DNA from 2 places in the uncultured Apibacter sp. genome. Region 2 is predicted to be linked to the other one. Evidence: riboswitches for the same ligand, from Rfam matches in the RefSeq annotation. Region 2 holds a riboswitch; the other holds the start of a gene.
What was found. A riboswitch is a leader RNA that binds a small molecule or an ion and turns the genes downstream of it on or off. The one in region 2 is predicted to bind S-adenosylmethionine.
Positions count from the first base shown of each region.

Region 1: another riboswitch for S-adenosylmethionine. It lies ahead of Q0T35_RS05215 (TonB-dependent receptor); the one in region 2 lies ahead of Q0T35_RS10055 (PLP-dependent aspartate aminotransferase family protein).

Region 1 is NZ_CAMLFD010000005.1:45,303-61,180, forward strand. Features, by position in the region: gene Q0T35_RS05195 (MotA/TolQ/ExbB proton channel family protein) at 1-120, shown strand, start outside; gene Q0T35_RS05200 (DUF2149 domain-containing protein) at 122-457, shown strand; gene Q0T35_RS05205 (ATP-dependent Clp protease ATP-binding subunit) at 618-3,149, shown strand; gene Q0T35_RS05210 (MFS transporter) at 3,236-4,384, shown strand; SAM riboswitch class I at 4,457-4,557, shown strand; gene Q0T35_RS05215 (TonB-dependent receptor) at 4,671-7,115, shown strand; gene Q0T35_RS05220 (amino acid permease) at 7,139-8,407, shown strand; gene Q0T35_RS05225 (C10 family peptidase) at 8,468-10,831, opposite strand; gene Q0T35_RS05230 (C10 family peptidase) at 11,266-13,617, opposite strand; gene Q0T35_RS05235 (C10 family peptidase) at 14,045-15,878, opposite strand, start outside.
Region 2 is NZ_CAMLFD010000019.1:30,080-45,957, reverse strand. Features, by position in the region: gene Q0T35_RS10080 (T9SS type A sorting domain-containing protein) at 1-1,655, opposite strand, end outside; gene Q0T35_RS10075 (DUF6348 family protein) at 1,954-2,589, shown strand; gene leuS (leucine--tRNA ligase) at 2,819-5,674, shown strand; gene Q0T35_RS10065 (hypothetical protein) at 6,004-6,162, opposite strand; partial or broken gene Q0T35_RS10060 (MerR family transcriptional regulator) at 6,591-6,791, shown strand; SAM riboswitch class I at 7,196-7,293, shown strand; gene Q0T35_RS10055 (PLP-dependent aspartate aminotransferase family protein) at 7,458-8,594, shown strand; gene Q0T35_RS10050 (homoserine dehydrogenase) at 8,617-9,798, shown strand; gene bshA (N-acetyl-alpha-D-glucosaminyl L-malate synthase BshA) at 9,842-10,963, opposite strand; gene Q0T35_RS10040 (alpha/beta hydrolase-fold protein) at 10,973-11,602, opposite strand; gene Q0T35_RS10035 (protein-L-isoaspartate(D-aspartate) O-methyltransferase) at 11,845-12,495, opposite strand; gene Q0T35_RS10030 (DMT family transporter) at 12,637-13,551, opposite strand; gene rpsL (30S ribosomal protein S12) at 13,788-14,168, shown strand; gene rpsG (30S ribosomal protein S7) at 14,193-14,669, shown strand; gene fusA (elongation factor G) at 14,677-15,878, shown strand, end outside.

The DNA of each region.
Region 1 (15,878 bases), on a different contig from region 2:
GTTGGATTGGTAGTAAGTGCCATTGGATTAGTAACCTTACAAGTTAAACAAAGATGGTATGCTAAAGAGGTTAATAATTTAGATTATGTAGCAAGAATAGCAACAGGAAACATAAATTAAAATGAGAAGGAGAAAAAGAATCAACAGATTTTTAAAAGAAGAAGATACCGATCCACTTAGTGTGATAGTAAATTTGTTCGATGTAGCTATGGTATTTGCGGTAGCTTTAATGGTGGCAATGGTGATGAATTTAAATATGAGTGAAGTCTTTTCAAAAGAAGATTTTACAATTGTCAAAAATCCGGGAAAAGATGACATGGAAATCATTACCAAAGAAGGAAATAAAATAAATAAATATACACCTTCTCAAGAAAAATCATCGGGTAAAAAAGGGAAAAAGGTTGGTATTGCCTATGAGCTTGAAAGTGGAGAAATAATATACGTTCCTGAAAAATAGCATGGGCCTTATATGATTTTTTAAAATAATATGTTATATTTATCATAAAAAAAGATTATATATCCCTTAAATATATGACAAAATAACCGATAATTAAACTGGCATGATAAATGCAAGATTCAAATCATAAAATAGTTAAATATAGAACAGTAAGTCATACATGAACGAAAATTTTTCACAACAAGTAAAAGATGTAATAAGCTTCAGTAATGAAGAAGTATTACGTTTAGGTAATGACCATTTAGGTACAGAACATCTTATACTGGGTATCTTACGTGAAGGTAATAGTAAAGCTATAACCATACTTCAAAGTTTAAATGTTGATTTAGGAGAATTAAAACAAAAAATTGAAAATCTTAATAAACCAGACATTAATATAAAAGTAGATAGGAGTAGTATTCCATTTACTAAAGCTGCCGAAAGAGCATTAAAAACCAGCTTTTTAGAAGCAAAACTTTTTAGAAGCCCGGAAATAGAAACTATACATTTGTTATTATGTATATTGAGAATAGAAAGTGACCCTGTAACCCAAATTTTTAAAAAGTATAATATAGATGCAAATACAGTGAGGGAAGAGTACAGATTTCAATTTCAAGAGGATTTTACCGATCAACCAGTCAATGAGTTTTCTGAAGAAGAGAGCATTAGTGAGGGCAATCAATACGAAGCACCCAAAGGAGGAAGATCCAATCAATCAAAAAGTAGAACTCCTGTGTTGGATAATTTTGGTAGAGATTTGACCGCAGCTGCGATGGAAGGAAGGTTAGATCCTGTAGTAGGAAGAGAAAAGGAAATAGAAAGAGTATCACAGATTTTAAGTAGGAGAAAAAAGAATAATCCCTTATTAATAGGAGAGCCAGGTGTTGGAAAATCTGCTATTGCAGAAGGATTGGCATTACGAATTGTACAAAAAAAAGTTTCCCGAGTATTATATAACAAAAGAGTAGTTACCTTAGATGTAGCAAGTCTAGTTGCAGGAACCAAATATAGGGGGCAGTTTGAGGAAAGAATGAAAGCAATAATGAATGAACTTGAAAAAAATTCAGATATCATTCTTTTCATTGATGAAATTCATACTATTGTAGGAGCTGGAGGAGCCACAGGTTCGCTAGATGCTTCTAATATGTTTAAGCCTGCCTTAGCTAGAGGAGAAATCCAATGCATAGGAGCTACAACATTAGATGAATATAGACAATACATTGAAAAAGACGGAGCTTTAGAAAGACGTTTTCAAAAAGTAATGGTTGAACAAACTTCACCGGAAGAAACTATTATTATTTTGAATCAAATTAAAGATAAATACGAAGAGCATCACAATGTGACTTATACCGATGAGGCGATAAAAGCCTGTGTAAATCTAACAACAAGGTATATCACAGATAGATACTTGCCGGATAAAGCTATTGATGCTTTAGATGAAGCTGGATCCAGAGTTCATATCAAAAATATTAAAGTTCCTAAGGAAATTGTTAATTATGAAAAAGAACTTGAGAAAATTAGAGCGGAAAAAACAAAGGTCATAAAGAGTCAAAAATATGAGGAAGCCGCTAAATTAAGAGATACAGAGAAAGAAATAGAAAATAAATTAGCAAATGCACAGAGAGAATGGGAAAAATCCTCAAGAGAGCATAGAGAGATAGTAACCGAAGACAATGTTGCAGAAGTAGTTTCTATGATGAGTGGAGTTCCCGTGCAAAGAGTAGCAGAAGGAGAGCTTAAAAAATTAGCTCAAATGAAGGATTTAATGAAAGGTAAAATTATAGGTCAGGACGAAGCTGTTAATAAAGTGGTTAAAGCCATACAAAGAAATCGAGCAGGGTTAAAAGATCCTAATCGACCTATAGGAACATTTATATTTTTAGGAGCTACAGGAGTTGGAAAAACTCAATTGGCAAAGGTTATTGCAAGAGAATTATTCGATTCGGACGATGCACTTATCAGAATCGACATGAGTGAATACATGGAAAAATTTGCTATTTCCAGATTAGTAGGAGCTCCTCCAGGATATGTAGGATATGAAGAAGGGGGGCAGCTTACCGAATCTGTAAGAAGAAAACCATATGCAGTAATTCTTTTAGATGAAATTGAAAAAGCACATCCGGACGTATTTAATATTTTATTACAAATTTTAGATGACGGACATGTAACCGATAGTCTAGGTAGAAAAGTAGATTTTAGAAATACTATAATTATCTTAACTTCAAATATCGGTACGCGTGAATTAAAAGAATTTGGTGATGGAGTAGGGTTTGGAACTTCTGCCAAAAAATCCTCTTCAGATATCAGAGCTAAATCGACACTGGAAAATGCGCTAAAAAGAACTTTTGCTCCTGAATTTTTGAACAGAATTGATGATGTAATCATTTTTAATAACCTTGAAAAAAATGATATTTCTAAAATCATAGATTTAGAGTTAGCAAACGTTTATGATAGGATAGCTAAAATCGGTTATAAAGTTGAATTATCGCCGGAAGCAAAAGAATTTATCATAGAAAAAGGTTGGGACAAAAATTTTGGTGCTCGTCAACTTAAAAGAGCTATACAAAAATATGTAGAAGACGTAATTGCTGAAGAGATAATTAATTCATCTATTCATGATGGAGATCACTTATATATAGGTTTAAATAAAGAAAAGGATAGCACTGATATAAAAGTGATGGAGGTTGAAAATGAATCTCCTAATAGCAAATAAAATTTTAATTATTAAATTAAGTGAAAGCCTGCTTGATTCAATCAAGCAGGCTTTTTTTAGATAAAAATTTGATATTTTAATAAGTCATGATTAATAAAAAGCATTTGCCCAGAATAGCCGTAACCTTTTTATTCTTTTTCTTTGGAGGAAGTTCAGCAACTTGGGCATCGCGCATTCCTACCATAAAATCATCCTTACAAGTATCTGATGCTGATTGGGGATTGGTACTGTTATTTTTATCAATAGGTACGTTGATAACCTTGCCCTTTGCTGGGCATTTAATTAAAATGATCGGAAGTAAAAAATCTACCCTTATAGGTATAATTCTATATTTTATATGCTTAATAGGGATAGGATTTTGCGGAAAATTATGGCAGTTGAAATTAAATTTAATATATTACGGTGCTTTAGGGAATCTAACTAATATAGCCATTAATACCCAAGCGGTTAATGTATCGAAATCTTATAAAGGACAGATTATTGGTTCAATGCATGGTACTTGGAGTATCGGTGGATTTTTTGCCTCTTGGTTAGGAGCTATAATGATTGCCAAAAGTATTCCGCCTTCTGAACATTTTATATTCTATTCTTCCACAGGAATAGTAGTATCCTTGTTATTCTTCAGATTTTTATTAGCAGATGAAGATAAAGACAAGCCAAAAGAAAGCAACTCAACATTAAAATTCAGAATAGCCGATAATTATCTTATAGTATTAGGTTTTTTAGCTTTTTTTGCTATGGTCGCTGAAGGCACCATGACCGACTGGTCAAATGAATATATGAAAATTATAGTAAAATCAGATAAAAGATATATAGGTTATGGATTGACTGCCTATATGGCAGCTATGGCGTCAGGAAGATTTATTTCTGATTTTGTTGTTCGTAAGTTTGGCAGTACAATTACTTTAACTTATAGTGGAATATTAATATTTATTGGAATGATGAGCGCTGTTTTATTTCCTTCTCTTATCGTCACTCTTATTTCTTTTATAATTGTTGGATTGGGAATATCTGCCATTGTTCCTTTAGTATATACCTTAGCCGGAAATTCTAAAACAACTTCCCCTGAACAAGCATTAACAATAATAACCAGCATAGGATTTATCGGTTTTTTTCTAGGCCCTCCCTGTATAGGATTTTTATCAGAAAAATTTTCATTACAAGTTTCTTTTGCATTTATTTCCTTATTCGGATTAGGAATAGTTCTTTTAGTTAGATTTTTTAAGATAAAATAACTACCTTAGCATTCGGGATAAAAATATATAATATAAAATTATTTTTTTATAAAAATAATGGTATATTTACATTGCTTATCAAGAAAGGAGGAGGGACTGGCCCTATGATACCTTGGCAACCGGCCTGACTGGGCTTGGTGCTAATTCCAACCCTAAATGGGGGAAGATGAGTAATTCACTAGTTGGTGTGTTGTTTGGTTAGTTAGTGAATAATTTCTTTTTTCCTTTTTTGGTTTTTCTTGATACAGTTTCAATAAAATATAATTTAGTAACTGTAAGAAAAATAATGAAAAAAGTTTCTTTGTTAATTGTAAGTATACTTTTAGAATTTACTAATGTTTTTAATGCTCAAGTAAAGCAGGTAGTTGATTCATTAGACCTTGAGGAGATTGTGGTAGTAGGAGGTCGTAATTCCGACCGTACTAAGGTAAATTCTCCCGTCGCAGTTGATGTAATAGATGTCAGGAAAATTGAAAAATCATCTCCACAACTAACAGTGAATGATTTATTGAATTATTTAGTTCCCTCTTTTAATTCTGTTAGACAATCTTCTTCTGACGGTACCGAACATATCGACCCTGCTACTTTACGAGGAATGGGCCCCGATCAGGTATTAGTTTTAGTTAATGGCAAAAGAAGACATACAACTTCTTTAGTAAATTATCAAAATACAGTTGGGAATGGGTCAGTAGGCACGGATATGAGCGCAATACCGGTGTCTTCAATTGAAAAAATAGAGGTATTACGTGATGGATCAGCTGCGCAATATGGTTCAGATGCTATAGCAGGTGTTATTAATATTATTTTAAAGAAAAATAAAGGAGGATCAGCGTCAGTAACCTATGGGTTAACTAATAGAAATGATGGAGAAAATTATAATTTCAGCGGAAACTACGGTACAAAATTGGGAGATCAAGGAGGTAGTATAAATCTGTCATTTGTAGTGAGCCAAAGAAATAAAACGAATCGTTCCTATGATAATAATCTGGATAAGTTTGGAGATAACTTTGCCTATGATTTTGCGTCCGATCCCAACCAAGCAAGATTAGATGATGAAAAGATTATGGCTGAAAAGAAGCTTTCCCAAAAGAATTTTCGATTTCGGGTCGGAGATGCCCAAATCAAAAATCAGCAGTTTTTTGTAAATGCCATTTACCCATTATCTGAAAAAATTGAATTTTATTCTTTCGGCGGTGCCAGTTTAAGGCAGGGAGAAGGAGCGGAATTCAGAAGACTTCCTAGTGAAAAAGAAAATGTCGTAGCGGAATTATACCCAGTAGGCTTTCAACCGTTATTAAAATCAAACATATATGATATTTCTAATTCTACAGGTGCACGATATAACCACAATAATTGGTTTATAGACCTTAGTAATACTTTTGGAGAAAACATATTTGATTATAAAACCTCCCAAACTAATAATGCTTCTTTAGGTGTTCATTCGCCTACCGAATTCAAAGCAGGAGGACATGAATTTTTACAGAATACATTAAATTTAGATATTTCTAAAAAAATAAATGAAATATTTACGATTGCCTTTGGAGGAGAATTTAAATATGAACAATATGAAATTAAGGCAGGAGAGGATGGCTCTTGGATGCGTTATGATAAATTTGGAAATCCGATAACGGTTTCAACAAATCCCTCAGATATATTAGGCGAAGGGGGATCACAAGGCTTTATAGGATTTTCACCCCAGAATGCATTAAAAAAAGATAGGAATAATGCTTCCGGTTATACCGATATTGCTTTTAAGAAAGGAAAATTTACCAGTGATTTAGCAGGAAGATATGAGCATTATTCCGATTTTGGTAATTCCTTGATAGGAAAATTGGCTCTGAGATATGAATATCTTAATGGTTTTGCTGTAAGAGGGGCTTTTAGCAATGGATTTAGAGCTCCATCTTTGCAACAACAATATTTTAATAATTCTTTTGCAAGTATAGCAAACTCAGGTTCTGGCATAGTTTCTAAAGGAATTTTTACTAATGACAGTCAACTTGCCAAAGCTTTAGGAATTGAAAAGCTTAAAGAAGAAAAATCAATAAATGCGAGCGCAGGTTTGACATTTAAACCTACAAATAAAATATACGTTACGGCAGATGCCTACTATATAAAAGTTAAAGATCGAATTGTACTGACTAGTGAGTTTGTTAATGCTAAAGTTGAATCTTATGGAGTGGAAGGTGCACGATTTTTTACAAATGCAGTCGATACAGAAACCAAAGGAATTGATGTTGTCGCTATTTATAAAGTAAGCTTAGGAAAAGGAAATTTAGACATTAGCTTGTCAGGAAATTATACTGAAACGGAGATAGTAGATTTTCATTTCCCGGATGTTTTTGAAGGAAATAGAGATGAATATTTTGGACCGGATCAAACCAATATTATAGAATCATTGAGTCCTAAAGCAAAAGCATCTTTAGGCTTAACATACAGCTTACCCAAATGGAATGTTTTAATAAGAAATACTTATTTTGGGAAAGTTACTAGGGATGGATACCCTTTTGGAGGCGTGCAACATCATGATCCAAAGTTGGTAACCGATTTTAGTATTGCTTATACGATTAATAAAGATTGGGTATTTACACTTGGCGGAAATAATGTTTTTGATGTTTTTCCTGATAAGCAAATATATGAAAATTCATATTATAATGTTTTTAAATATGCTCCGGTCCAAATGGGTACAACTGGTGCTAATTGGTTTGCAAGACTTACTATGAATTTTTAAGAGAATTTTATTAAATAACTAAAATGAAAAAAATTGGCTGGAAAACAGCAACAGCTATTGTTATTTCCAATATGGTTGGAACCGGTGTGTTTACCAGCTTGGGATATCAGATTACAGACCTTCATAATACCATTACTTTACTTCTTTTATGGATTGCAGGAGGTATTTTAGCTTTAATAGGAGCCTTTATATATGCAGAGTTAGGTGCTCATTTTAAACAATCGGGAGGAGATTATATATATCTTTCAAGAACTTATCATCCGGTTATGGGATATGTTTCAAGCTGGGTTTCTTTAATAGTAGGATTTTCAGGACCGGTTTCTTTGTCAGCTTTGGCTATGACTAAATATCTGGGAATTGAAAATGAAAAGACTTTTGCCATACTTATTATTCTTGTAATTGCTTCTTTTCAAAGTTTTAGCCTCAAAGTAAGCAGTCGTTTTCAGAATACTTTTGCCCTATTGAAAGTTGTTTTCATTATTTCGCTTGTTATCATTGGAATCAGTTTTGCGCCGTCTTCATCCAATGCACTATTATTTGATTCTTCGTGGACTCAAGAAATTATGTTGCCTACTTTTGCAAGTTCACTAGTATTTGTTACTTACGCTTATACAGGATGGAATTCTGCATCTTATATTGTGGAGGAGATTGACAATCCTAAAATAAATCTTCCCAAAGCAATCATTACCGGAACTATTTTTGTTACCATAAGTTATGTCTTGGTAAATTTTGTGTTTTTAAGAAATGCTTCTATTGAACAATTGGAAGGAAAGGAAGATATCGCAAATATAGCTTTTTATAATTTATTAGGTGTTAAAGGAGTAAAGTGGATAAGTTATTTTATTGCTTTACAATTGATTGCAACTATAAGTGCTAATTTATGGGTAGGGTCTAGAGTAACTCAAGCAACAGCTAAAGAAAATCATTTATGGCGATCCTTAGGTAAAGAAAATAAAAATAAAATACCCATATGGGCGATAGCAGCACATACGTTGATTAGTATTATTATTATTTTGAGTGGTAAATTTGAAGAAATTTTCATATATACCGCTTTTGTACTCCAGTTGCTTTCAACGACAGCGGTAAGTACTTCCTTATTTTTAAAGAAAAAAGATCGTGTCTTTTTTAAAAGCAACGTTTTTTTACTATTACCAATCACCTTTTTACTGTTTAGCTTTTATATATTATATTTTACCTTTAAGAATCATCCAATAGAAAGTATTATTGGATTAGGTATAATAGGAGTAGGTATAATGCTCTATTTTTTCGATAAAAATAAAAGACATGATTAGATTGCAAAATAAAAAAACCGAAAGATATTTCTTTCGGTTTTTTTAGTATTATAAAAATTATTATTTTTTAATAAACCTGTAAATTTTGCTTTGAATCTGTAAGAAATAATGATTTGAAGGTAAATCTGATACATTTATAGAGATAGTTTCTTCTATATTTATTTGAAGAGTTTTTACTACATTTCCATTTCTATCATGTATAGTTACTGTGGTAGATTTTTGTAGATCAGAAGCTATTCCTTTAATGTTTACAATATCTGTTACAGGATTTGGATATATAACTATAGAGTTTTTATTTTTCTCATTACTTAAATCAGAATGCAAATCGACGTTATTAATATTTTTGTCAGGAGTCTTATTATATACAGTTAAATCATAACATTTTTTGTCTTTATAAGCATTCTTATATCCATAAACATATACATAATAAGTTCCTGCTTCTAAATTATCTAGAACAATAAATTCATCGAGTTTACCTTTACGGGTACTGCTGGAGATATAATTTTTATCTGAATCATATAAAACTAAATCGTAATTCTTAGGAAGATTTTGTAAAGTAATTATTATATTGGATACTTTAGTAATAGTAAATTTATAATAGTCTACATCCACTCGACTATCAATACCAGCTGAATAGGTAATATTGCAATCAATAGGATAAGCCGTATCAAAAGAATTATTCGGCTCATAATTATATACGTCATTTAATAAAGTGGTAAATTCATTTTGTATATAGCTGGAGCTACTTTCTGAGGAGCAATTAGCTTTCACTCTCCAATTGTATGGGGTGTTTGCTTTTAATCCGGAAAGAGTGTAATAATTTTCTGATGTAGTAGCAGCTATATTCCATTGAGTATCATTATTAGCTTTATATTCTATCGTATAATTTTGAACATTTGGTATTGCCTTCCAATTTAGAAGAGCACTGTTAGTAGATAGGTAAGAAGCTTTTAGTCCTTCAGGTGTAGAACAATCTGATAAAGTTTTAAATTCATCTTGAGCATAGTCAGAACTATTTTCAGAAGAACAATTAGCTTTTACTCTCCAATCGTATGAGGTGTTTGCTCTTAGTCCGGTAAGAGTATAAGAGGCATTAGCTGTGGTAGTAGCTACCTTCCATGTAGTATCAGTATTTGCCTTATATTCTACTGTGTAATTTTCAACTCCAGAAATTGATTTCCAATTTAGGGTAATATTATAGTTTGCTAAATTGGAAGTTGATAGGCCGGAAGGTTTTGAGCAATAATCTTCTCCAGGATAAATATTTATAATAATAGCTTGCTTTGATGTGTAACCAACTGGATTAGATGCTTGGTAATATCCATCAGATTTGCCTCCCCAACCGAAATTAAAATGGATTAAATTATCAGTGTCATATCCATCTGCAATAAAAGCGTGTCCACCTTTTGAGGAAGAACCTTTATAATAAATTGGATAATTTTTTGATAATTGACTTTTTATAAGTTTAATCCATTCTGTATTGTCATAATCAATTTTAGATTCCATATCTAGATCCGAATTATATCTAAAATATTTTACTAAAGCATTAGGAACATCAGAACTATATGCACCCGAACTATTTGGACCATAGATCATATCTACTGAGATACCTGCATGAAGCATTAATGTTGCTACTGCATCTACTTCTTCTTTTGAGGAACTATCGTCAAGTGAAGTAGGCATATTGCTCCATTTATAAGTAGTATTTTCAAAGTTAGCAGATAATGTTTTTCCATTCCAGTCATAATATTTACTAGAAATTTTGTAAGTATGATTACTCATTCCTTTTTTCGGGTAACCCCAATACTTCATGAGTTGAGCCATCGCAGTTGCAACACATCCGGTAGGGCAATCATAATTTTCATAAGTTTTAGGAACAAGTTTATTATATAATGGTCGTTGTTTCCATTTTGTTTTAATCAAGGGTAATACAAATGCCGGATCAGTAGCATCACTTTTATTTGTATTATTTTTAGCTGAGGATAATTGTCTTCCATTGAGTAAAGCATTCCATTCTTCTTTTATTAAAATGCTCTCATCATCGTTTATTTTTTTTATCTTATTATTTCTTAAGTATTCATTAGCTGCTTGGTATTCATTAAGAATATATAAAAATTCGGGAGATTGTTTTTCGCCAACAGGTATTGAAGAGTCCAAAGAATAAGCTAAGATCGGATGGTTTTCACTTTGTGAAGAAATAATAAAAAAACCATTTTCACTATTAAAAATGTAAAATCCGTCGTATTTTTTATCAATACGAGCGGTAATATTAATTAATTTTTCATTGTTAGAAGTTTTTTTTATATTTTTTTGATTTAAAAAGTTATTAGCAACAATACGGGCCGTTTTTTCAGATATATCCTGCCCATGGAATAAATAAGATATAAATATAGCTATACCTAAAAGAATAGATTTTAAATTCATAATAATAAATAAATGTTTAATAAAAATTGTAAAATAAAATTGTAATAAGAATAAGTGTCATTTCATATAACCGGATGGATCATCCATCCATGAAGTTATAGAAAGTTAAAGAGCATTTGCATTTTATTATATCTTTTAAATAAATAATAAAATTGAAAAATTTTTATGTAACATAAAAATATGTATTAGAAGATAGTATAATTTAATTCATAAGCATTTGATATTTTAATAATTAATTATAGTTCAAATTTAACAAAATTATATTTAGTTAATATATAAAACAATATGATAAATGTTATAATCATATATTAATTAAATTATTGTATGTAAAATTAATAAAATTTAATTTTATTAGTTATATGCTTAAATTGATAGGTGAAAAGCAAAAAAAACGAAAGATATTTCTTTCGTTTTTTTTGCTTTATAAAAAATTTTTATTTTTTAATAAACCTGTAAATTTTACTTTGAATCTGTAAGAAATAATGATTTGGAGGTAAATCTGATACATTTATAGAGATGGTTTCTTCTATATTTATTTGAAGAGTTTTTACTACATTTCCATTTCTATCATGTATAGTTACTGTGGTAGATTTTTGTAGATCAGAAGCTATTCCTTTAATGTTTACAATATCTGTTACAGGATTTGGATATATAACTATAGAGTTTTTATTTTTCTCATTACTTAAATCAGAATGCAAATCGACGTTATTAATATTTTTGTCAGGAGTCTTATTATATACAGTTAAATCATAACATTTTTTGTCTTTATAAGCATTCTTATATCCATAAACATATACATAATAAGTTCCTGCTTCTAAATTATCTAGAACAATAAATTCATCGAGTTTACCTTTACGGGTACTGCTGGAGATATAATTTTTATCTGAATCATATAAAACTAAATCGTAATTCTTAGGAAGATTTTGTAAAGTAATTATTATATTGGATACTTTAGTAATAGTAAATTTATAATAGTCTACATCCACTCGACTATCAATACCAGCTGAATAGGTAATATTGCAATCAATAGGATAAGCCGTATCAAAAGAATTATTCGGCTCATAATTATATACGTCATTTAATAAAGTGGTAAATTCATTTTGTATATAGCTGGAGCTACTTTCTGAGGAGCAATTAGCTTTCACTCTCCAATTGTATGGGGTGTTTGCTTTTAATCCGGAAAGAGTGTAATAATTTTCTGATGTAGTAGCAGCTATATTCCATTGAGTATCATTATTAGCTTTATATTCTATCGTATAATTTTGAACATTTGGTATTGCCTTCCAATTTAGAAGAGCACTGTTAGTAGATAGGTAAGAAGCTTTTAGTCCTTCAGGTGTAGAACAATCTGATAAAGTTTTAAATTCATCTTGAGCATAGTCAGAACTATTTTCAGAAGAACAATTAGCTTTTACTCTCCAATCGTATGAGGTGTTTGCTCTTAGTCCGGTAAGAGTATAAGAGGCATTAGCTGTGGTAGTAGCTACCTTCCATGTAGTATCAGTATTTGCCTTATATTCTACTGTGTAATTTTCAACCCCGGAAATTGATTTCCAATTTAAGGTAACACTAGTACTGGTGAGATTGGAAGTTAAAAGATAAGAAGGAGTTTGACAATATTTTTCATCAGGATAAATATTTATAATAATAGCTTGCCTTGATGTGTAACCTACTGGATTAGATGCTTGATAATATCCATCAGATTTGCCTCCCCAACCGAAATTAAAATGGATTAAGTTATCAGTGTCATATCCATCTGCAATAAAAGCGTGTCCACCAGTCGAAGAAAATCCTGAATAATAAATGGGATAATTTTTTGATAATTGACTTTTTATAATGTTTATCCATTCTGTATTGTTAAAATAAAATTTATCATTCAACTTTATATTAGTACTGTAGCTAAAGTATTTTACTAATGCATCAGGAACATCAGAACTATATGCGCCCGAACCATTTGGACTATAGATCATATCTACTGAAATACCTGCATGAAGCATTAATGTTGCTATCGCGTCTACTTCTCCTGTAGAGGAACTATTGGTAAGTGAAGTAGGCATTTTATTCCACTGATAAGTAGTATTTTCAAAGTTAGCAGTTAACGTTTTTCCTTTCCAATCATAATAATAATTAGAAATTTGGTAAGTATGATTACCCCTTCCTTTTGTTGGGTAATCCCAATACTTCAAGAGTTGAGCCATTGCAGTTGCGACACATCCGGTGGGACAATCATAATTTTCGTAAGTTTTAGGAACAAACTTATTATATAATGGCCACTGATTCCATTTTGTTTTAATCAAAGGTAATACAAATGCCGGTTCAGATTTAGCATCACTATTTTTTGAAGGTAACTGTCTTCCATTAAGTAAAGCATTCCATTCATCTTTTATTAAAATACTTTCATCATTGTTTAATTTTTTTATCTTATTATTTCTTAAGTATTCATTAGCTGCCTGGTATTCATTAAGAATATATAAAAATTCGGGAGATTGTTTTTCGCCAACAGGAATTGAAGACTCTAAAGAATAAGCTAAGATCGGATGGTTTTCACTTTGTGAAGAAATTATAAAAAAACCATTTTCACTATTAAAAATGTAAAATCCGTCATATTTTTTATCAATACGAGCGGTGATATTAATTAATTTTTCATTGTTAGAACTTTTTTTTATAGTTTTTTGATTTAAAAAGTTATTAGCAACAATACGGGCTGTTTTTTCAGATATATCCTGCCCATGGAATAAATAAGATATAAATATAGTTATACCTAAAAGAATAGATTTTAAATTCATAATAATAAATAAATGTTTATAAAATTGTAAAATAAAATTGTAGTAAGAATGTGTGCCATTCTATATAACCGGAAAGATCATCCATGAAATTATAGAAAGTAAGGGTGCATTTGTATTTTATTATATCTTTTAAAAAGATAATAATATTGTTAAATATTTTTATACTATATAAAAATATATTTTAAAAGAGAATATAATTTAATTCATAGATATTTTTTGTTTTTAAAATTAATTGTTATTCAAATTTAACAAATTATATTTAGATAACATATATAATTATATAATAAATATTATAATAATATATATAAATAAAATTATATATTAAATTAATAAAATTTAATTTTATTAATTATATGCTTAAATCGATAGGTGGAAAACAAAAAAAACCGAAAGATATTTCTTTCGGTTTTTTATAATTTAAACGTTATTATTTTTTGATAAATCTGTAATTCTGTCCATTTATTTGTAAGATATAATGATTTGGAGGCAGATCAGAAACATTTATAGTTATTTCATTTTCAGCCTTAATTGGTAGAATTTTAACAGTCCGCCCATTTCTATCTAGTATAGTAAAAGTTGTGATTTTACCTTTATCTATATTCAATCCATCTAAATTTTTTAAATTTATAATATCTTGAACAGGATTAGGATATAAAATGACAGAATTCTCAGTATTACCATTTATATCTTTTTGTGCAGGTTGATAATTAACACTTAAGTCGTAACATTTCGTTGGATCGAATGATTTATCTTTTGCATACACATGTACATAATATACACCTGGTTTGAGATTTTTTGCATTAATTATTTCTTTATTTGTATTGTTATTAGAGCTACTTCCTATTTCAATTTTTGAAGAATCGTAAAGTTTTAGATCGTAATCGTATGGAAGATTTTCTAAGATAATACGTACATCAGCATTTATTCCTATGTAAAATTTATAATAATCATGGTCCTCAGGAGAACTAATACCTGAAGAATAAGTCAAAATATTTCTAATCGGATAGGCGGATTCAAAAGAATCATTAGGTTCATAATTATTGCTACATAAAGATTTTGCTGTAGATGCACCAACATTTAAAGTATAACAGTTTTCCGTATCAAAAGCTCCGTTATATCCATAAACGTATACATAATAATCTCCGGCAGGTAAGTTTTTTGCTTCAATTTTTTCACTAATATTACCTTTATTAGTGCTTTTATCAATTTCGTATCCTAAATTATCATATAGTTTTAAGTCATAATTTTTAGGAAGATTTTGAAGTTGAATAACCAAATCGGAACTTTCTTGTATTGTGAATTTGTAATAATCTTTATCAGTTGGAGTCCCAATTCCTGCTTGATATGTAGAATCAACTTTTATTAAATGAGCTTCATCAAAGGAATCATTAGATTCATAATTGTTAATACATGACGTAACAGAAGAGATTGCATTCACTAACAAACTATAACATTGTGAAGCATTAAATGCACCATTTACCCCCTGAATTAGAACATAATATATACCCGGTTCTAGATCGTTAATAGTAATAATCTCGTCACTTTTATCCTCATTATATTTACTGCCGATTTCAGTTTTAGATGAATTAAAAATTTTCAATTCATAATTTGCAAAAATATTTTGCAGACTAACAGTTACATTAGATTTATTGTCAATGCTAAATTTATAATAATCAAGATCGTTAGAAGTGCTTATTCCTGCAGAATAAACATTACCTACTTTAATGTCAATTGCATTATCAAAAGAATCATTGGATTCATAATTATTAATACACGAATTTCGAGATGTTTGAGTATCTACAAATAGGCTGTAACATTCATATGGATATAAATTACCTTTTATATGAATATAATATGTGCCTGAAGCTAAATCTTTAGCGTTGATTACTTTGTTAATATCATCAGATGTATCATTTGCAATAACATTTTTAGATGAATTGTAAAGAGTAAATTCATTAATAAAATTAGCATTTTGAAGACTTATGGATACATCTGTAGTTTCGTTTATAGTAAATTTATAATAATCTTGATCATTAGCTGATCCTATACCTGCATAATAAGTTGTATATGTACTTATAGGATAAGCCTCTTCAAAAGATTCATTAGGTTCATAATTGTTACTGCAAGAAGGGCTTGAAAAAGAAGAGTTAACTTTTAATTCATAACATGTTGAGGTGTCAAATGCTCCTTCATATCCGTATACTTTTATGTAATAAGTGCCAGGTAAAATATTATCAACTTTAATATTTTCTTCTGTTGTA
Region 2 (15,878 bases):
TCCTCTTCATCCAACGGTATATTAGGTGAATCTAACCCCGAAACTGGGGGAGCATATCCGTTAAATCGTATGATAAAATCATCTTTTGTCTTATCAATTTGTAAACGATCTCCTGCTTTCACTTTAAGGTTAATAGCATGAGTTATCATACCTTTAACAACAGTGTATATATTTCCTTGATGGTCTATGAAAACACCATAATCAGCACTAGGATTATCTTGATCTGTAACATTTTTCGTACCGAACTTAAGCATTATTCCTCCATAATTTACTAAGGTTAAAGAAGCATGCCCTTCGTATCCTGATAGAGGTTTTTCACTATACATAATCGCAGTTTCGGAATCTTTACTACGATCATTAATCATTTTTACCTGCGAAAATTTATATTTTTCTTTAACGGTTTCTAAATTATTTTGTATATACCAAGTTACGTCATTTTCATTTTCATTTAAATATGAATTTGTTAGCATTAGCCAACGACGATTCATAATATTCATTCCCGCAATGCTTTCAATCTGATCTGTTTTCAGATTCTGATTGTCATCTCCCCAAATAAAAAACTCATTATCTAACATTGAATTAGCAGGAAATTTTTCAATAACCAACAATTTATTTCTATTGGAAAGATTATAATTGTTGGAAGCATCATAAGAATCACCCGCTAATGAATAGGCAAAATATGGACTTTCTTCATAAGAAGTAGAACTTTTTCTTTGATATAATCCGCTTTTATCATCTCTATAGATTCCTGTTACTCTATGATGATATTTTTTATTCATATCTTTATCCCAAAGTAGAGTATTACTACTTCCGATAAATGAGCTTTCCAGCATGAAACCATATTTCAATGCCAAATAGGTCTCTGACTTTATTTTCTCAAAAGGAGTCAACAAACGATCATACATAATTAATTCTGGCATATATGCTCTATATATGGTATTCGGATTAAACAAATCCGTATCATAGGTTGAATTGTTATGTTCGTTAGATGTGTAAAATTTTTCACCTAATGATAAATTTGAACTTTTCTTTTCACCCCATATATTAGTAACTGGCTTATTCGTACGGAAATAAGTAAATAATTGTACAGTTTTTTCTTGGTATTCTAATAAATCTACATCGGACTTACCATCGGGATGATACATCAAATCTCTTCCCTCTTTTGAACCATAATCTAGAACTCCTTTATGACTTTCATTACTATGGATAATTTTATCTTTATTTAAGACAAATCCTTTTCCCTGCACCCCGTTTAAGGTAAAAATATAATCGGGATTTTCAAATTTATTCCCAATCATACTGCCCTCTAGATACGTTCCTAAAATAGTAGCCGTAGATAAATTTGCACTTTTTATCTGTATTTCCTTACTTGAACTTGGGTTAGTCAAGAGTAAGGACGGATTAAAATTAATTGATCTCCCAAATACATTCCATTCTACTCTATATTCAGTTTGGTTATCGTTATAAGTAAGACGTAACGAGTCTCCCGAGAAATCTTTCCATAAATATCTTGCGTTAAGATTTTTTGATTCAGGGACGGTTTTCATCCATAGGACAGCGCCTGGCACTCCACCAGGACCTACAATTTTATTATTTTGTGCTGAGGTAAATAAAGAATTTGCTCCAATAAATAATATCAAGTATAATTTCCTCATAGTTAAGTTAATTTTTATCGACCAAATATAATAATTTATTTTATTTTTAAAAAATATAGTAAATTAAATTTATAAATAAATTATTATTTATTTAACCCTATAATTATATCAATATTATTATTAAAATAAATTTGTAATTATTTATTAATATAAGTAAAAACATACTAACAATTGTACATTTTTTCGTCTTTTGTTCTAATTAGGTTATTAAACTATTTAACGATTTATCTCTAAGAGTAACCTATTTGTATACTTTTTTTAATAAAGATTTTGTGTATTTTTGATTAAAAAATAATCTATGTCGCCTCAAGAAATTCTCGCAAAAATGTTATATGCACAAGATCTCACATGTATTGAATATAAAGATTGGCTTCTCGTTGATGAACAGCTTCCTGCTATGCGCGCAGATACTTTTGACTATAAGGAATATGAGAACGGAGTAAGCATACGCTTAGACATAACTTTGCTTTTGCAAAATAAAAAAGCTATTTCTGAGAGTTTTTTAGGTATAGGTAAGGATAAATATTCTGCTATTCAAAACGCTTTTCAAAATTTTGTCGCAAATTCTTTCCATGTTTTTTTGGCTGCTTTCTGGCAAATAAATAATGATGAACAGATTGGTATTGAAGAGTGGAATATAAATGGAGATTTATGGAACGTATATATTGGTAATTTTGGATGTAAAGGAGATTTCAACATCCCGGAAAATTTATTTAAAACTATCGAAGAACAAATACAAGAAGAAAATTTAGAAGAAGATATTTACTGGCTGCGTATTTATTATGCAAATATAAATGATAAAGAGATTATGATTGAGACTTTAAAAAATAATGAAGTTTGGCCCGAAATGGAAAAAAAATTAAGATCTGTATCATGGGTACCTTCAGATAAATTTTATAGCCTTAGAAATTTTATTATTCTTAAACGTAAGTAAATATCTTAACCTCATTTTTTATTCTTAATTTTTTCTTACCTAAATAAAATAAACTTTACCTTTTTAAAAGAATGTTAATATTATAAGTAAGCAGAAAATACCAACCATAAGTTTTATTTTAATTCTATAATAATTATATCATATCAGACATTTTTAAAATGAACTATAATGACATTTTAAAAACTGAATAAATCATTACCTTTGCAAAAATCTAATTCAACTATTACCCATGCAATATAATTTTCAGGAAATCGAAAAAAAATGGCAAAAAAAATGGAAGGAGCAACAAACTTTTGCAGCTTCTAACGGTACAGATAAACCTAAATTTTATGTATTAGATATGTTTCCATATCCATCAGGAGCAGGTTTACATGTGGGCCATCCCTTAGGTTATATTGCTTCAGATATTTATGCAAGATTTAAACGTCATCAAGGCTTTAATGTGCTGCACCCTATCGGATATGATAGTTTCGGACTCCCGGCCGAGCAGTATGCTATACAAACAGGTCAACATCCGGCTATAACTACCGAAGTAAATATCAATGGTGGAGTTGACAATAAAAATAATAAAATCACCGGCTATAATAATCAATTAAGAAAGTTGGGATTTTCTTTTGACTGGAACCGAGAAGTTCGTACTTCTGATCCCAATTATTATAAATGGACACAATGGATATTTATCCAACTATTCAATTCATATTACTGCAAAGAGAGAAAACAAGCCCGACCTATTAAAGAATTAGTAGATATTTTCACAAAAGAGGGAAATATTCATATACAAGCTTGCACTTCTCAGGAAGAACTATTTACTTCTGAAAACTGGAATAGTTTTTCAGAAGAAACCAAACAGAAAATTATATTAAATTATCGATTAGCATATCGTGCCGAAACAACAGTCAACTGGTGCCCTGCATTAGGAACAGTTTTAGCAAATGATGAAGTGGTTAACGGACTTTCAGAGCGAGGAGGATATCCTGTGTACCAGAAAAAAATGATGCAATGGTCTATGCGAATTACCGCCTATGCCGAAAGGCTTCTTACTGGATTAGAAATCATAGATTGGAGCGAATCTATTAAGGAAAGCCAACGTAATTGGATCGGTAAATCTTTAGGAGCAGAGGTTATCTTTTCAGTTGTCGACTCTGAAGTAAAAGTAAAAATTTTTACCACTCGTCCGGATACTATTTATGGAGCAACGTATATGGTTATGGCTCCCGAACATCCTTTGGTTGATCAAATTACCACTGGTAACTACTACGAAAAAGTAAACCAATATAAAGATGAGAGCATCAAACGTTCTGAAAGAGAAAGAATTGCTGATGCTAAAACTGTATCAGGTCAATTTACAGGAGCTTATGCAGTTAATCCTTTTACCAAAAAAAATATTCCTATATATATAGCAGATTATGTATTAGTAGGATATGGAACGGGCGCTATCATGGCGGTTCCGGCCCATGATGAAAGAGACCATAGGTTTGCGAAGCATTTTGACCTTCCTATTATTGAAGTGATTAAAGGAGGGGCAAATGTTCAGGAAGAAGCGTTTTCTTCCAAAGAGGGTGCTTGCGTAAATTCAGGAATACTTGACGGTCTTTCTGTACAAGAAGCGCAAGCTAAGATTATTACAGAAATAGAACGAATGAAAATCGGGCACGGAACCACTAATTATAGATTACGTGATGCTGTTTTTTCACGTCAACGATATTGGGGTGAGCCGATTCCAGTTTACTATAAAGATGATATCCCTTACTCCTTACCGGAATCTGCATTACCTTTAATTCTTCCGGAAGTTGAAAAATATTTACCTACTGAAGACGGCGATCCGCCTTTAGGTCGTGCCACCCAGTGGGCTTGGGATGTTGAAAAAGAACAAGTTGTAAGTAATGACCTTATTAATAACACTACTATATTTCCTTTAGATTTAAATACGATGCCCGGATGGGCGGGAAGTTCCTGGTATTATTTGAGATATACAGATCCTACTAATAATACTTGCTTCGCCGACAAAACTCTCATGAATTATTGGGAAAATGTAGATTTATATATTGGAGGTAGTGAGCATGCAACAGGACATTTATTATATTCTCGTTTTTGGAATAAATTCTTAAAAGATTATGGATTTGTAACTCAGGAAGAACCTTTTCAAAAACTAATTAATCAAGGAATGATTTTAGGCCAAAGTGCTTATATTTACCGAATTAACGGAACCAATAATTTCATTTCTTACCATTTATTAAAGGAAGAACATGACGTAACTCCTCTACGTATTGATGTCAATCTTCTTAAAGGAACTACGGATGAGGTTGATTTAGATCGATTAAGAGATTGGAGAGACGAATTTAAAGATGCTGAATTTATTCTTGAGGAAGGTAAATTTATTTGTGCCAGGGAAGTTGAAAAAATGTCTAAATCATATTATAATGTCATAAATCCGGACGATGTTTGCGATGAATACGGCGCAGATAGTTTGCGTATGTATGAAATGTTTTTAGGACCAATTGAGCAAGCTAAACCTTGGAATACACAAGGATTGAGTGGAGTTCACGGATTTTTAAAGAAATTTTGGAAACTTTATCACTCCGGAGAAAATGAAACTTTTTTTGTATCGGAAGAAAATCCTAATAAAGAAGAGCAACGTATTTTGCATCAATTGATTAAAAAAGTTAAAGATGATTTGGATAATTTTTCATTCAATACCTCTATTAGCTCTTTTATGATTGCAACCAATGATTTATTCAAAATAAAATGTCATAAAAGAGAAATTTTAGAATCTTTATGTATTTTAATTTCTCCTTATGCACCTCATATTTCCGAAGAATTATGGGAAAAATTGGGTCATTCTAATAGTATTGAATTTCAGCCCTTCCCTGAATTTAAAGCAGAATATCTTGTTTCAGATACCTTTGAATACCCGGTTAGCTTTAATGGAAAAGTACGTTTTAAAATTGAAATGCCAATTTCTGCCACTGCTCAAGAAATAGAGGAAGCTGTATTGGCTCACGAGAAAGCTCCGAATTATTTAGAAGGTAAAACTCCTAAGAAAGTTATTGTAGTGCCTAAACGAATTATTAACATTGTTATATAAATGTGTTTGAAAACCCAATCCAACTTATGGATTGGGTTTTAATTTTTATCGAATAATTTTTATTCTTACCAATGCAAATTGGTAGTAGGTTATTCTATCCACTGATAATAGGGTTCTTGTTGTCTTTTTAGCTTGATCGAAAACTAAAAAAACAGCTGTAGTTCGTATGTCATCAAAAGAAACAATTTTATCCGTCGAAAAAACACTTGAAGCCCTTATTTGAAAATGTTTCAGACCTTATTTTATAAGCTGATTTATATTATACCTTAACATCGGTCTATTAATGCTTCCAGGCACAATGGCATTTACTTTTACTCCTTTTTTACTATCTAAAAAGGTAATGATTTGGTAAATGAATCTATAGCCCCCTTTGTCATTGAGTAGACAGTTGAATTTCTATCGGATAACATTCTGTGAGAAAAATACGAAGAAATATTAATTCCGTTTCCTTTACTTTTTTTCAAAGATTCATAAAAATTTTGAGTCAATACATAAGGGTTTTGATATTAAGATTGATATGCATAATTAAAAAAATTCACTTGTATTTTCAAACGAAATAAAACGACCGATTCCTGCATTATTAATTAATACATCCACATGATTGATATCCTCTAAAATAGATTTACTTAGTTAAGGTAATTGCCAAATGATGGATAAATCTACAGAAAAAATAGTAATGGGTATTTGAGAAGAGGTGAATTCTTATTTAACTTTTTGTAGTTTTTTTAAACTTTAGTTATTAAAATAATATGAGCTTTCTGATGGGCAAATGCGTGAGCAATTCCTAATCCTATTCTATCAGTTACCCCGTTTATAATTTCATTTTTATCTGTAAACATAAAAGATTTTTAAATTAAACTTATTTGTCAAATAATTTACAATATGGACAATCCTGATATTTTTACAATAATTATTTATAGAGATTTTAAAAGTATCCCGAATTACAGTCATTCCCAGTAGACAAATTAGATATTGGAAGAAAAAAGGTATTACAAAAAGGTTGACAGGGCAAAAAAGAAAGAATCGAAGATATTATTTCGAAAATATAAAGAAGATAATACTTATAAAAGAATTATTAGATGAAGAATATACGCTGGATGCTACCACGAATAAGCTAGACTGTATAGAATGCAAAAGATTGAAGAGTACTACCAAGAATTTCAATAATAGCGAAAAATCAATAGTAAAACAATATCATATTTCTATAGCAACTTCTTTACTTCTTTCGTATAATAAACACTTTTTCAAAATTACCTGTATAGTTAACAATAATTTTAGCTTAATTTTTAATAAAAAAATTAATCATTAGAACCTATCAAATCCCGAAATATTATAGTAAATATTAACCGCTTCCAGAGCGAATTTGAATAATACATAAGAAAAAAATATTTAAACTATTATATTATGACAATTAAATCATTCGTCAATTTAATTTTCGAACTTTATAATATAGTGTTTTTTTATTGGACTTTTAAAAATAAAATTTATCTTTGTAAAATAATTTACGATCATTAATAAAATTACTTATCAAGAAAGGTGGAGGGAATTGGCCCTATGATACCTTAGCAACCCTCTTCTATGAGTAGGTGCTGCATCCAACCGTAAAGGAAAGATAAGTCGAAACAGCTTACATACACCAAGAAAATAATTCAAGCTTCTTTCGGCCTATATAAAGAAGCTTTATAAAGTTTTTTTATAAATTTAATGGGAATCTTGTATAAGTTGTTTTATGATGATTAATGAATTTTAATGTATTTATTAATTAGAAAAAACAACCAAAATCATGAAACTTGAAACAAAATTAGTGCATATCTCTGAACCTGATGAACTTACTGGCGCTATTTCTACTCCTATTTATCAAACTTCTTCGTATGTACAAGAAGCTCCCGATGTTAATAAAGGATTTGCCTATACAAGAACAGCCAACCCTACACGTAAAGTAGTGGAACAGGCCATAGCTGATTTAGAGGGAGGAATTGCCGGATTTGCTTTTTCATCAGGATTAGCAGCTACAGATTGTGTTTTAAAATTATTAAAACAAGGTGATGAAGTCATCGCTGTAAATGATGTTTATGGAGGTACCTATCGTATTTTAACAACGGTTTACAATAAATTTGGTATAATCTCAAAATTTATTGATACAACTAACCTTGAAAACGTTAGAAATGCCATCAATAAAAAAACACGTTTCATCTGGCTGGAAACTCCTACAAATCCTACCTTAAAAATATCGGATATTGAAGAAATTGCTAAAATAGCCAAACAAGCGGGGGCCTTATTAATTGTAGATAATACCTTTTTATCGCCTGCTTTGCAACAACCCATTTCTCTTGGTGCTGATATTGTAGTACATAGCGGTACAAAATATCTTTCCGGACATGGAGACGTATTATCGGGATTTGTCGTTGTAAACGATCAAAATATCGCCGATGAATTAAAGTATTTGCAAAACACTTCCGGTGGCGTGCTATCCCCTTTCGATAGCTGGTTAACTCTACGAGGCATTCAAACACTTTATCTCCGTTTAGAAAAGCATTCGGAAAATGCGAAAAAAATAGCCGAATATTTACTTACTCATCCTAAGGTAGATAAAGTTTACTATCCGGGATTAAAGTATCACCATAATCATGATATAGCCGCAAAACAACAAAAAAACTTCGGAGGAATGGTTTCCTTTAGCTTAAAAGAGGATACCTTAGAAGCTGCTAAAAGATTTTTAACTCGTACAAAAATATTCCTTTTAGCTGAAAATTTAGGTGATGTCAGAAGTTTGGGAAGTCATCCGGCTACAATGACCCACAAATCAACCCCTATAGAAGTACGCAAGGAAACAGGAATTCAAGATTCTCTCATTCGTTTATCGGTAGGTATTGAAAATATAGATGATTTACTTAATGATATTAAACAAGCATTAGATTAACGAAACTCCCTAATTGAACACTATGGCAAGAAATAAACTTAAATTGGGAATCTTTGGTTTCGGTTGTGTAGGAACCGGATTATACAAAGTTTTGGAAGAAGCGGAAAGTGTTGATGCTAATATAAAAAAGATTTGTATAAAGCACCCTGATAAACCCAGATCTATCGATAAAAAATATTTCACAACAGATAAAAACGAATTGTTATCGGACCCAGAAATCGGAGTGATCGTTGAATTAATTGATGATGCGGAGGCGGCCTTTGATATTGTTTGCGAAGCGATGAAAAATGGTAAAGCTGTGGTATCCGCCAATAAAAAAATGATTGCTGAGCGTTTACCTGAGCTTTTAAAGCTCGAAAAAAAATATCACACTCCCCTCCTCTATGAAGCCTCTGTATGTGCCAGTATACCTATCATTAGAAATTTAGAAGAATATTACGATAACGACTTACTCACTTCAGTATCAGGAATTTTTAATGGATCCACTAATTTTATACTTACCAAAATGATCCATGAAAATATGTCTTACTCTGAAGTTTTAAAAGAAGCTCAAGAGAAAGGATTTGCTGAATCTGATCCTACCTTAGACGTTGAAGGTATTGATCCCAAATATAAATTATGTATCATCCTTTTTCATGCTTTCGGACTCATCGTCAAGCCTGAGACAGTATTTAATTTTGGAATTTCAAGAATTAGCAATTTCGATCTGGAATTTGCGAGACAAAGGAATTTCAGCATAAAACTGATTGCCAAATGCAATAAAAATAATAATGAAATTACCGGTTTTTGCGCTCCCACTTTCATTGAAAAAGAAAATACATTAGCACATGTAAATTATGAATATAATGGCGTTGTTTTGGAAAGTGCCTTCTCCGAAAAACAACTTATGATCGGTAAAGGTGCAGGAGATAAGCCTACCGGCTCCGCTGTACTTTCAGATATATCTGCCTTAACGTACGACTATAGATACGAAAATAAGAAATATATACATCTGAACAAGCAATTAAAATTAGTAGATACGAAGATATATAAGGTATATGTAAGATATCATGATAAATTTTCAGGCTTTACTGACTTTGATACAATTGAAGAACAATACAGCAGCCCATTAGGAAACTATTTTATAGGATTTATATGCTTACATAAATTAGCTAATTCTTCTTGGATTAAAGATCCGAAAATAAACGTAATTTTTTTCAGCTAAAATCAATCTTATAGTAGAGAGCACAATTTTTTAGATTAAAATTCTAATAAATCTTAATTGCTCTCTCATATAAGTCCTTATATATGGGAATCACTAGAGAATTATCAAAAAGTAATGCCTGTTGTTCGGCTTGTTCCTTGAAAAGTGAAAGTAAATTTTCATCTTTTAATAGCTTTATAGCATTCGAAGCCATCGATTGAACATCGCCAACCGAAGATACAAATCCGGAATAACCATCCTTATTCACTTCAATTATTCCACCAGCATTACTGGAAATAACAGGAATACCACATGCCATAGCCTCTAAAGCTGCTAATCCAAAACTTTCTTGTTCAGATGGCAAAAGAAAAAGATCAGCTATACTTAATATGGAGTGAACATCTAATATTTTTCCCAATGTTTTTACTTTATCCTCTAATTGGTAGACTTTGGTTAAATGTTCTATAGTTTCCGTTTCAGGGCCTTCTCCTACAATCAAAAGTTTTGATTTAACTTCTTTTTGTATCAGGTTGAAAATAGACATAACATCATTAATCCGTTTTACTTTTCTTAAATTTGAAACGTGAATAATCAACTTTTCATCATTTTCTACAAAATTTTTTCTTGCGCAATGGCTGGACACTTTTACCGAATTATCGATGAAATTGGGAATGACTTCAATGTCTTTTTTAATATCAAATACTTTATATGTATCTTCTTTCAAACTTTGGGAAACGGAAGTTATATAATCGGATTTATTAATTGAAAATTCAACTCCTGACTTATAAATGGGATGACTACCCACTAATGTTATATCCGTACCATGTAAAGTTGTTATTACCGGTAATTTTATACCTTTCTCATGAAGAATTTGTTTAGCAAAATAAGCAGCATAAGCATGAGGTATAGCGTAATGCACATGCAATAAATCTAAACCATAGGTTTCTGCAACGTTTACTATAATAGTAGATAATGCTAACGAAAAAGGTTGATATTCAAATAATGGATATTGTTTAACGCATACTTGATGAAAATAGATATTAGGCAAGGTAACATCAAGCTTAGCAGGCATACTATAACTTATAAAATGAGCTTCATTACCTAAGGCTGCCATTTCCATACCAAGTTGAGTGGCAACAATACCGCTTCCTCCAAAAGTTGGATAACAAACAATTCCTATTTTCATCGTATTATATTATTGTAAAAAATTTAAAAGATCATAATAATTTTCAGAATTTATGCCATGACCTTCATTATATTCATGATATTCGTAATCTAAATCTAATTCTTCGCAAATGGATTTAAATTGTCGAGACCATACTATTGGAATAATAGGGTCTTCTTTTCCGTGTGAAAAGAAAAATTCCAATTGCGAAAAATCATCACCCATATTGACATCTTTTAGTAATTCTGGGTCTGGATATCCACTTAAACAAGCAACTTTTTTAAACTTTTCAGGACAATGCAAAGCCAATGAAAATGAAAGAATAGCTCCTTGACTGAATCCTAATAAGGTTATCGAGGTATCATCAAAGGAATATTTATTCTTGATTTGATCCAGAAACTTCATGATAATCTGTTGTGCTTCAATTGCTTGTTCGGAGTTGATCATTTTAGCTCCGGATGTAAAATCTAAATCATACCAAGCATAACCGCCCGTGGTTATTTCTCTTATGGCTCGCAAACTTATTACATAAGCGTCATCTGGTAATTCTTCTGCAAAGCTGAACAAATCTTGCTCATTACTTCCATATCCATGTAGCAAAAGTATTAATGATGGCGAATCTGTAGCCGACTTCGGTTCTCTAAGTAAATAATGGACCATTTTCTTTTTAATTTCTTAAAACAAAGATACTCTTTTTTAAAAAAATCTTTTGGTATATTTCCTTTATACCTTTTTTAACTTTATAAGTGCAAATATCACAAATATGAATACTCTAAAAAGCAAGTATTCGTTTTATAAAACACTAAAAACCAACTATTTATATTATATAAGATTATTTTTAAAGTACAACGAATTCATTTTATAATTTTAAGATTATAAACAAATTCACATCATTAGAATTATTATTCTATAACCCTATTTTCTAACATCGGTACAAATTGATAGTCTCCAAATTCCATGGTTTCAAAGGTATTTTCATCTAATTTAAGTACCGTATACATTTTTTGTTCTTTTTCACCAATAGGAATAACCATCACTCCTCCAATAGTTAGTTGCTCCAATAATTTTTTAGGCATGGTAGGTACTCCTGCTGTTATAATAATTTTATCAAAAGGAGCAAAAGAAGGTAATCCTAAATATCCATCTCCAAAAATCTGATGTTTGGGTAAGAAATTTATTTTCCTCAATATTTTCTTTGAGAAATCAAATAATTCTTTTTGTCTCTCGATAGTATAAACTTGAGCGCCTAAAGCTACTAAAACAGCGGTTTGATATCCTGAACCGGTACCGATTTCTAACACTTTTTCTCCCTTCTGAATATGTAATAATTGGGTTTGAAACGCTACGGTATAAGGATGAGAAATGGTTTGATTTGACAATATAGGAAAAGCACGGTCTTCATAAGCTAAATCCTCGAATATTGAATCAATAAATAAATGACGAGGTATTTTATTAAGAGCATTTAATACGACCTCATCAGTTATACCTTTTTGTTTAAGTAAATTAATTAATTTATTTCTCTTTCCTTTATGTTTTAATGTATCCTCTTTCATTGTTTTGCAAGTTATTTAAAATATAAATGGAAAACAATACTCATAGCAGATGATAAGCATGTATTTTATGATTAGATAACTTTTTTCATGACACTTCTTGTATCATAAAAAATTGCTTGTTTTTATCTTATAGTTATTTTTTTACTTCTTAGATCGTTTAGGAAGGATAAAAGTTAAATTTAATAAAACAATAGATATTAAAATAAGTACTATACCCAACCATTGTAAAAAAGTTACTTTTTCATTAAGAACAAATTTTGCCATCATAACAGATACCGGCAATTCCATAGAAGCGATAATGCTCCCTACCCCTATACCAACAACAGGCATTCCTTTAGTGAATAAAAAAGGAGGCAAAATGGTACCAAAAATGGCTAAAATAACACCCCATTTATAAAATATTGAAAAATGAAAAGGTTGGGTAATGAGAACATGTGCCCAAATTATCGTAACCATAAGGGTTGCGCCAACTAATAAATATACGGATCGCAAGGTAGGCGGCATATTTAACGCTATTTTATTGGATGAAAACATGGAAAAGGTATAAGATACCGCTGCCAATATTCCAAATAGTACTCCATTAAAATTTAAATGTAATTGTGATTCATTGATTAGGTTGGTGGCTAATAAGGTACCGAGAAGAATAAATATAATGGCTATAATTTCAACTACTGAAGGTTTTTTCTTGTTAACTATAAAATCGACTAATGCTCCCATCCAAACAGCTTGCATCAACAAAACAATACATATGGATACTGGAATTCCATAGTGCACTGCCAAATAATAAAAAGTACTGGTTAATCCAAAAGATGTACCGCATAAAATTAAATAAATTTTATCTTTAGAAGTATATTTTTTTTCTTTATTTTCATTTTTATTTTTGCTAAAACAATGAAGTATAAGAAGTCCTAAAAGCCCCAAAACAGCTTGAGAAAAAGTAACTTCAGCGGTAGTATACCCATCGTTATAGGATAAACGGACAAAAGTTGCTAATACACCGTAAGAAGCCGCTGCAAAAGCTACTAAAAATAACGATTTTAAGTAGTTTACGTTCATTTACTTGATTTTTTTACTATTTATGCAGGCTCAAAGTTAAAAACTTAAATTTAGATACTTGTTGAAAAACTAATGAATCGAATCAATTTTTTAAATATTTGTTAATAAATTGATAGTTTTACCTTTAAATTTGCAAATACATAATAATAGTAATCCCTACATTATGAGCGCATTATTTTTGTATTTATAAATAAAAAAGACTATATTTGCAAACTTTAAAAAATAAAAGAGCATAAATGCCAACTATTCAACAATTAGTAAGAAAAGGAAGAGCCACACTTACCAAGAAGAGTAAATCGGCTGCTTTAGATTCTTGTCCACAAAGACGTGGAGTATGTACTCGTGTATATACCACTACACCTAAGAAACCGAATTCAGCACTTAGAAAAGTAGCCAGAGTTCGTTTAACTAACGGTAAAGAGGTAAATGCCTACATCCCGGGAGAAGGACATAATCTGCAAGAGCACTCGATAGTATTGGTGAGAGGCGGAAGGGTAAAAGATTTACCGGGAGTTCGTTATCACATTGTCAGAGGTGCTTTAGACACAGCTGGTGTACAAGGACGTTTACAAAGAAGAAGTAAATACGGAGCTAAACGACCAAAAGAGAAAAAATAGTATTAACGAAATTATTCAGGTAAAATGAGAAAAACGAAAGCAAAAAAACGTCCGCTTTTACCAGATCCTAAGTTTAACGATCAATTAGTAACACGTTTCGTTAACAACTTAATGAAAGACGGTAAAAAGAGTATAGCTTTTAAAATTTTTTACGATGCATTGGATATCGTAGAAACTAAAAAAGAAAATCAGGAAAAAACATCTCTGGAAATTTGGAAAGATGCTTTAGAAAACGTAATGCCTCACGTTGAAGTACGTAGCAGAAGAGTTGGAGGAGCTAACTTTCAAATCCCAATGCCTATTCGTCCGGATAGAAAAATTTCTATGGCGATGAAATGGTTAATTAAATATTCAAGAGATAGAAATGAAAAGTCCATGTCTCAAAAGTTAGCAGCTGAAATTATCGCCGCTGCAAAAGAGGAAGGTGCTGCAGTTAAAAAGAAAACCGATACGCATCGTATGGCTGAAGCTAATAAAGCATTCTCACATTTCAAATTCTAAAGAAAATATGTCTAGAGATTTAAAATACACACGTAATATAGGTATTGCTGCTCATATTGATGCAGGAAAGACAACTACAACGGAAAGAATTTTATTTTACACCGGAGTAAACCATAAAATTGGAGAAGTTCACGATGGAGCTTCAACGATGGACTGGATGGTTCAAGAAGCAGAAAGAGGAATCACTATTACCTCTGCTGCCACTACTTGTAATTGGAATTTCCCATTAACTGATGATGGCAAAAAATTACCAGATACTCAATCTTATCATTTTAATATCATCGATACTCCGGGACACGTTGACTTTACTGTTGAAGTGAACCGTTCTTTGAGAGTATTAGATGGATTAGTTTTCTTATTTAGTGCAGTAGACGGAGTAGAACCTCAATCTGAAACTAACTGGAGACTTGCAGACAATTACAAAGTTCCAAGAATGGGATTTGTAAACAAAATGGACAGGCAAGGTTCAGACTTTCTTAATGTATGTCGTCAGGTAAAAGAAATGTTAGGATCCAATGCTGTTCCTATCGTATTACCTATCGGATCAGAAGAAGATTTTAAAGGGGTAGTTGATTTGGTGAAAAACCGAGCAATTATATGGCATAACGAAAACTTCGGATCAACTTTTGATATCGTAGATATACCTGAAGATATGAAAGACGAAGTATTGGAATATCGTCAAAATCTAATCGAAGCAGTAGCTGAATATGATGAAACTTTAATGGAAAAATTCTTTGAAGATCCAGATTCGATCTCTGAAGAAGAAATCCACGAAGCACTTCGTAAAGCAACTATAGATATCAGCATTATACCTATGGTTTGCGGTTCCTCTTTTAAAAATAAAGGGGTTCAATTCATGCTAGATGCGGTTTGTCGTTATCTTCCTTCTCCATTAGATAAAGAAGCTATTGAAGGTACAGATCCTAAAACTGATGAACCTATCGCTAGAAAACCTGATGCAAAAGAACCTTTCTCTGCATTAGCATTTAAAATTGCTACCGATCCATATGTAGGTCGATTAGCATTCTTTAGAGCCTATTCAGGACACTTAGATGCCGGTTCTTATGTGTTAAACACTCGATCTGGAGATAAAGAAAGAATTTCTCGTATCTATCAGATGCATGCCAATAAACAAAACCCTATCGAATATATCGAAGCTGGAGATATTGGTGCAGCTGTTGGATTTAAAGATATTAAAACCGGAGATAC